Regions from separate parts of the Salininema proteolyticum genome, predicted to be linked through region 2. Evidence: riboswitches for the same ligand, from Rfam matches in the RefSeq annotation. Region 2 holds a riboswitch; the other holds the start of a gene.

Region 1 (3,478 bases), 1.2 Mb from region 2:
ATTCGGACATCTTCCTCGACGACGTGACCGTCTCGCGGCGCCACGCGGAGTTCCACCGCGACGCCTCGGGTTTCACCGTCCGCGACATGGGCAGCCTGAACGGCACCTATGTCAACCGCGAGCGGGTCGAGACCGCGACCCTCGGCCACGGCGACGAGGTCCAGATCGGGAAGTTCCGCCTCGAGTTCGTCGGGGGTCCCCGGCCCGTCCCGGGCCAGTAGGACGCCCCTGAGCTCCCGGCGCCGCCGCGCGCCGCGGAACACCGCCGCCCCGGACCCCACTCCGGAGCGCGAAGAGAGACGCCGAGCGAAAGGCGGGGAGGGCTCCCTCCCCGCCTTTCGCCGTACCGGAGGCCGACACGGGCGTCTCGGCCTCCGGTTCCCACAGCCGCCGCGGGCTTGTAGGCTGAAGGTGAGCAAACGATGGACGGATGGTTGATCGCCGTGAAGGAAATGGATGTCGTGGGCGTCCGGGTCGAACTCCCCAGCAAGCAGCCGGTGGTTCTACTGCACGAGACGGCGGGGGACCGCTACCTCCCCATCTGGATCGGGACGGTCGAGGCCGCCGCGATCGCCTATCACCACAATGAGACGCCCCTTCCCCGCCCGCTGACCCACGACCTGCTGGGCGACGTGATCGAGACGCTGGGGGCCACCCTCGACCGAGTCGAGATCGTCGACCTCAAGGAGGCGGTCTTCTTCGCCGAGCTGGTCATCGACGGCGAGACCCGCGTGTCCTCGCGCTCCTCCGACGCCATAGCCCTGGCCCTGCGCTCCCACGTCCCGATACTGTGCTCGGACGAGGTGCTGGACGCGGCCGGGGTGAACCTCCCCGACTCCGAAGAGGAAGAGGTCGAGCGCTTCCGACGGTTCCTCTCCGAGGTCGAGCCGGAGGACTTCGAGGAGGAGTCGGGCCCCGGCGGGCCCGCCTGAAGGCCGGCCCGCCGCCGGCGGCGTGTCCGGACCGGCTCCGGCGTCCACTGGGGAGCGGCGCTCGCCGGGCCCCGCTCCCACCGGGTTCTCCCGGGCACCGTCCCCAGTGTCCATTAAAGGGTGACACAGGTAGAAATACCGATTTAACTCACCCGGGACCCCCGCAGGCGATAGTCTCACCTTCAAAAGCTCATGTTCGGCGCAGAAGCGCCCGGGAGTCCGATTCCGGGCGCGGTCGTCCAAAGGTGCGGAGGTAGACGTGGAAGTTCGAGGAGAGGTCCGCGATCCCATCAGGGTCATTCGCGGCTGGAGGGGACGCGCCGCCTGCCGCGCCGTGGGGATCACCTACCGCCAACTCGACTACTGGGCCCGCACGGGCCTCGTCCAGCCGAGCGTCCGTCCCGCGACCGGGTCGGGATCCAACCGCCTCTACTCCTTCCGCGACGTGGTCTTTTTGAAGGTCATCAAGCGGCTGCTGGACGCCGGCGTCTCGCTGCGCCAGATCCGCAAGGTCGTCGACGTCCTGCAGCGCCGGGGCGTCAAGGACCTCACCGAGGTCACGCTGCTGTGCGACGGGTCGTCGGTGTACGAGTGCCGCACCGCGGGCGAGGTGATCGATCTCATGCGCGGCGGCCAGGGTGTGTTCGGCATCGCCGTCAAGCAGTCGATCAGCGAGGTCATGAACCGCCTCTCGACGCTCTCCTGCGCGGAGGTCCCGGTCGTTCCCCCTGGACAGCCCGCCGCCGCGGCGCCGCAGACCCCGGTGGCGCAGGGGGCCGACCAGAGCTGAGGCGACGACCCGGGAACACGAGGATTCGTCCTACGTGTGTGTCCCGGAGGACATCCAGGGCCTTCTCTGCACTACGATGGGGTTAAGCGGGCACGGCGCCCGCCCAAGCCGAACATCCGTACGGGAGAGACCGCGTCCGACGCGGCACCGAAGGGGAAAGTGCTCCTCCGAAGCTCTCAGGTACCCGGACTGTATGGAATGGCTGAACTGGAAGCCGCCGCGCGCGGTGACAGTTGAGGAGAACAAACGCTGCCCGAACCGGCCATGCTTGTTTTCCACCACCTGGAGGCTCTATGTCGTCCCTTGGTCCTTTCGTATCCCGTCATATCGGACTGTCCGAAGCCGACCGCCACGCCATGCTGAAGACCGTCGGCGCGTCCTCGGTCGAAGACCTCATGGGCACCGCGATGCCCGAGGTCATCCGCTCTCGCGACGGACTGGCGCTGCCCGCGGCGCTCTCCGAGTCCGGCGCGCAGGAGGCCCTCAAGTCCTACGCCGACCGCAATCGGCGGGTCAAGAGCCTCATCGGCCAGGGGTACCGCAACACCCTGATGCCCGCGGCCATCCGCCGCAACGTCCTGGAGAACCCGGCCTGGTACACCGCCTACACGCCCTACCAGCCCGAGATCAGCCAGGGGCGCCTCGAGGCGCTGCTGAACTTCCAGACCATGGTCTCCGACCTGACCGGCCTGCCGGTGTCCGGTGCGAGCCTCCTCGACGAGGCCAGCGCCGCCGCCGAGGCCATGCTGCTGGCCCGCCGCGGCGCCCGCAAGGACAAGTCCGGCGTCTTCGCCGTCGACTCCCGCGTCCTGCCGCAGACCCTCGAGGTCCTCAAGACCCGCGCCGAGCCGGTCGGCATCACCCTGCACGTGGCCGACCTGACCGACCCCGCCGCCCTGCCCGAGGCCCTGTTCGGCGCCTATGTGCAGTACCCGGCCCTCGACGGGGCGGTGGACGACTGGTCCGCCCTGGCCGAGGCCGTGCACGCCAAGGGCGGCTACCTGGCCGCCGGCTGCGACCTGCTGGCCGCCACGCTCCTGGCCGCGCCGGGGGAGTGGGGTGCCGACATCGCGGTGGGCACCACCCAGAACCTCGGCATGCCGCTGGGCTTCGGCGGGCCGCACGCGGCCTACATGTCGGTCGCCAAGGGCCTGGAGCGCCAGCTGCCCGGCCGCCTGGTCGGCGTCAGCAAGGACGCGGACGGGCGTCCCGGCCTGCGCCTGGCCCTGCAGACCCGCGAACAGCACATCCGCCGCGACCGCGCCACCAGCAACATCTGCACCGCCCAGGTGCTGCCGGCCGTGATCTCCTCGATGTACGCCGTCTGGCACGGCCCGGCGGGCCTGCGGGTCATCGCCCAGGAGATCGCCGCCAAGACCGCGCGCCTGCACGCCGGCCTGACCGCCGCGGGCTTCGCCCCCGCCGGGGAGAGCGCCTTCGACACCGTCGCCGTGACCGCTGTCGGCCGTGCCGACGAGCTGGTCGCCGCCGCCCTGGAGCGCGGGGTCAACATCCGCCGCGCGGACGCCGACACTGTGGGCGTGACCGTCGACGAGGCCACCTCCGAGGACGACCTGCGGGCCGTAGCCGAGGCCTTCGGCGCCGAACTGCCGGCGTCGGCCGAGGAGCTGCTGCCGCGCGGCCTGCTGCGCGAAAGCGACTACCTGACCCACCCGGTCTTCTCCTCCTACCACTCCGAGACGGCGCTCATGCGCTACCTGCGCCGCCTCTCGGACATGGACTACGGCCTGGACCG
Region 2 (3,478 bases):
CGCTTGTCGAAGGCGACGGTGTGGTGGCCGGCGAGGGGCAGTTTGCCCTCGTCGACCGCTCGGGCGACGCGTCCGTCGGCGGTGTCGGGGTCGACGGTGGCGGGGTCCTCGCCCTCGAGTCCGAGCATGACGGCCTTGTCGGAGCCGTGGCCGTGGCCGGTGGCGCCGAGGGAGCCGAACAGTTCCGACTTGACGCGGGCGACGTCGGGGAGGGTCCCGTCCTCGTCCATGGCGTCGACGAACCGTTTGGCGGCCCGCATGGGGCCGACGGTGTGGGAGGAGGAGGGCCCGATCCCGATGGAGTAGAGGTCGAAGGTGCTCAGCGGCATTATTTCGCTCCAGGGTACAGCGGGAAGGCCTTGGCCAGGTCGGCGACGCGGCCGCGCAGGCTCGCGGTGGTCTCGTCGGTGGGCTTCTCGGTCAGGGCGGCGGCGATGATGTCGGCGACCTCGGTGAACTCGTCGGCGCCGAATCCTCGCGTGGCGAGGGCGGGGGTGCCGATGCGCAGTCCGGAGGAGACCATCGGGGGCCGCGGGTCGAAGGGGACGGCGTTGCGGTTGACGGTGAGGCCCACCGAGTGGAGGCGGTCCTCGGCCTGCTTGCCGTCGAGTTCGGAGTCGCGGAGGTCGACGAGGACGAGGTGGACCTGGGTGCCTCCGGTGAGGACGGTGATGCCGGCGTCCTGGACGTCGTCGGCGAGGAGGCGGCCGGCCAGGATGCGGGCGCCTTCGAGGGTGCGTTCCTGCCTGTCGCGGAACTCTTCGGAGGCGGCGACCTTGAAGGAGACGGCCTTGGCGGCGATGACGTGTTCCAGGGGGCCGCCCTGTTGGCCGGGGAAGACGGCCGAGTTGAGGCGTTTGGCGAGGTCGGCGCGGTTGGTGAGGATGACGCCGCCGCGAGGTCCGCCGAGGGTCTTGTGGGTGGTCGTGGTGACGACATCGGCGTGCGGCACCGGGTTGGGGTGCAGTCCGGCGGCGACGAGTCCGGCGAAGTGGGCCATGTCGACCATGAGGGAGGCGCCGACGAGGTCGGCGATGCGGCGGAACTCGGCGAAGTCGAGGTGGAGGGGGTAGGCCGACCATCCGGCGACGATGAGCTTGGGCCGGTGTTCGAGGGCGAGGCGCTCGACTTCGGCCATGTCGACGCGGAAGTCCTTCTCCCCCACGTGGTAGGGGACGACGTTGTAGAGCTTGCCGCTGTAGTTGAGGCGCATGCCGTGGGTGAGGTGGCCGCCGTGGGCGAGGTCGAGGCCGAGGATGGTGTCGCCCGGTTCGAGGAGGGCGACCATGGCCGCGGCGTTGGCCTGTGCGCCCGAGTGGGGCTGGACGTTGGCGTACTCGGCTCCGAAGAGTTCTTTCACGCGGTCGATGGCGAGGCGTTCGACGGTGTCGACGTGTTCGCAGCCGCCATAGTAGCGGCGGCCGGGGTAGCCTTCGGCGTACTTGTTGGTGAGGACGGAGCCCTGGGCCTCCATGACGGCGGAGGGGGCGAAGTTCTCGCTGGCGATCAGTTCGAGGGTGTCGCGCTGGCGGCCGAGTTCGGCGCCGATGGCGGCGTGGATCTCGGGGTCGAGCTGCTCCAGGGGCTGGTCGTTGAGCGTCATGTCAGTTTCCCTCCGTCAGGGCCTCGTAGGCGGCGGCGTCGAGGAGTTCGGTCTCTCCGGTGATCTTCATGGTGAACAGCCAGCCCTTGCCGTAGGGGTCGGCGTTGAGGAGGGCGGGGTCGGTGACGACCTCCTCGTTGACCCCGGTGACCTCGCCGTCGGCGGGGGCGTAGAGGTCGCTGACGGACTTGGTGGACTCGATCTCTCCGCAGACCTCGCCGCCGTCGACGGTGTCGCCGGCCTCGGGGAGGTCGACGAAGACGACGTCGCCGAGGAGTTCGGCGGCGTGTTCGGTGACGCCGACGGTGGCGGTCTCGCCGCTCACGTCGAGCCATTCGTGTTCGGAGGTGTACTTGAGGTGCTTGGGAACGGTCATAGGGCTCTCGCTTCGATGGCGGCCGGGAGGGCCGGCAGGGATCGTCGGACTCCTCCCCGCTCTGTCATCGGTACCTGAGAGCTTCACCGCCGAGTGGCGGCTTGCACCGTGGGCGCGGGGCGTCTGGCCCCGTCTTTTCAGAGTTCGCCTTGCCGAAGCGGTCTTTATACCTGAGAGTTTCTGGAGAGTGTTGCTCCTTCGGCGGCCCGCTCGCGGCGAGCGCTCTCCCGCTCCGGCTCGAACGGCGCTGTATGAAGTTGCGCAGCGCCGACTGGGTGTCTCGCGGCACCTTCGCCGGCGGTCTGCGGCCAGTATAGGTCACCTCGGGGAGGCGCGTCCATCCTGGTGCCGCCCCGGGTGAGCGTCTTATCGCAGGGCGGACTCGACGGTGAGGACGCCGGTTTCGGCGTCCATTTCCGCTTCCGTGCCCAGGGGCGCGACTCTGGGGTCGTCGCCGTGGCCGAGTTTGAGTCCGCCGAGGATCGGGACTCCGTATCCGGCGAGGCGGTCGGTGATCACGTCGGCCATGGTCCATTCTCCTTCGCCGGGTTCGTCGCCCCAGGCGGGGAGGAACTGGCCGATGGCGAAGCCGGCGACGCCGTCGAGGTGTCCGGAGCGGATGAGGCTGGTGAGGAGGCCGTCGACGCGGTAGCGTTCTTCGCCGACGTCTTCGAGGAAGAGGATCGCGCCGTCCAGGTCGGGGAAGTTCCGGCTGCCGATTTCGGCGGCGAGGAGGGAGAGGTTGCCGCCGAGGAGCCGGCCTTCGGCCCGTCCCGGGACGAGGACGTCGGCGGTCGGTTCGGCGTCGTCGCGTTCGAGGCGGACGGGGTCGGCGGTCATGAGGGCGTTCTTCAGCGCTTCGGCGGTGGCGTCGGTGTTGCCGTCGGCCCAGGCGACCATCGGGGAGTGCAGGGTGGCCAGGCCGGCCCGGGCGTGGACGGCGGCGTGGAGGGCGGTGATGTCGCTGTATCCGGCCACGAGTTTGGGCTTGTCGCGCAGGCCGGTGTAGTCGACGCGGTCGAGGATGCGGGTCGATCCGTAGCCGCCGCGGGTGGCGATGACGGCCTTGGCGTCGGGGTGGGAGAAGGCGTATTCGAGGTCCGCGGTCCGCTCTTCATCGGTCCCGGAGAGGTAGCCGTCGCGGCCGAGGGCGTGCGGGGTGAGTTCGACTTCCAGTCCCCAGCTCTCCAGGAGCGCGACGCCCTTCTCGACGGCGGCCGCGTCGGTCGGTCCGGCCGGCGAGGGGACGACGACGAGGTCTCCGGGCCGGAGGGCCGGCGGCCGCGTGATCTCGGTGTGGCCCTTGGCCGACGCCGGGGCGGGGAGGACGGTCGCGGCGGCCATGGCGGCGCCGCTTCCGAAGAGGAGTCGGCGGGAGAATACTCCGTGGTGTCTTTCGTTGTGCTCCATGTGCGTTCCTTTCGTTCGCGAACTGGAGGGTAGCAATGTCCGCCGGGTTTCCACAAACGTCCGCACGAGGTTTCCGGAAGGGCCGAGCG

The links. Region 2 has a riboswitch for glycine ahead of gcvH (glycine cleavage system protein GcvH). Riboswitches for the same ligand answer to the same signal wherever they lie in the genome.
Region 1: another riboswitch for glycine. It lies ahead of gcvP (aminomethyl-transferring glycine dehydrogenase); the one in region 2 lies ahead of gcvH (glycine cleavage system protein GcvH).

Annotation. Positions count from the first base shown of each region.
Region 1 covers NZ_JBHUNX010000001.1:1,841,801-1,845,278, forward strand. Annotated here, with positions in the region: gene ACFTE1_RS08595 (FHA domain-containing protein) at 1-221, shown strand, start outside; gene ACFTE1_RS08600 (bifunctional nuclease family protein) at 444-932, shown strand; gene ACFTE1_RS08605 (MerR family transcriptional regulator) at 1,192-1,722, shown strand; glycine riboswitch at 1,834-1,924, shown strand; gene gcvP (aminomethyl-transferring glycine dehydrogenase) at 2,016-3,478, shown strand, end outside.
Region 2 covers NZ_JBHUNX010000001.1:643,526-647,003, reverse strand. Annotated here, with positions in the region: gene ACFTE1_RS03035 (L-serine ammonia-lyase) at 1-329, opposite strand, end outside; gene glyA (serine hydroxymethyltransferase) at 329-1,603, opposite strand; gene gcvH (glycine cleavage system protein GcvH) at 1,605-1,979, opposite strand; glycine riboswitch at 2,031-2,126, opposite strand; glycine riboswitch at 2,128-2,219, opposite strand; gene ACFTE1_RS03020 (S66 peptidase family protein) at 2,346-3,323, opposite strand.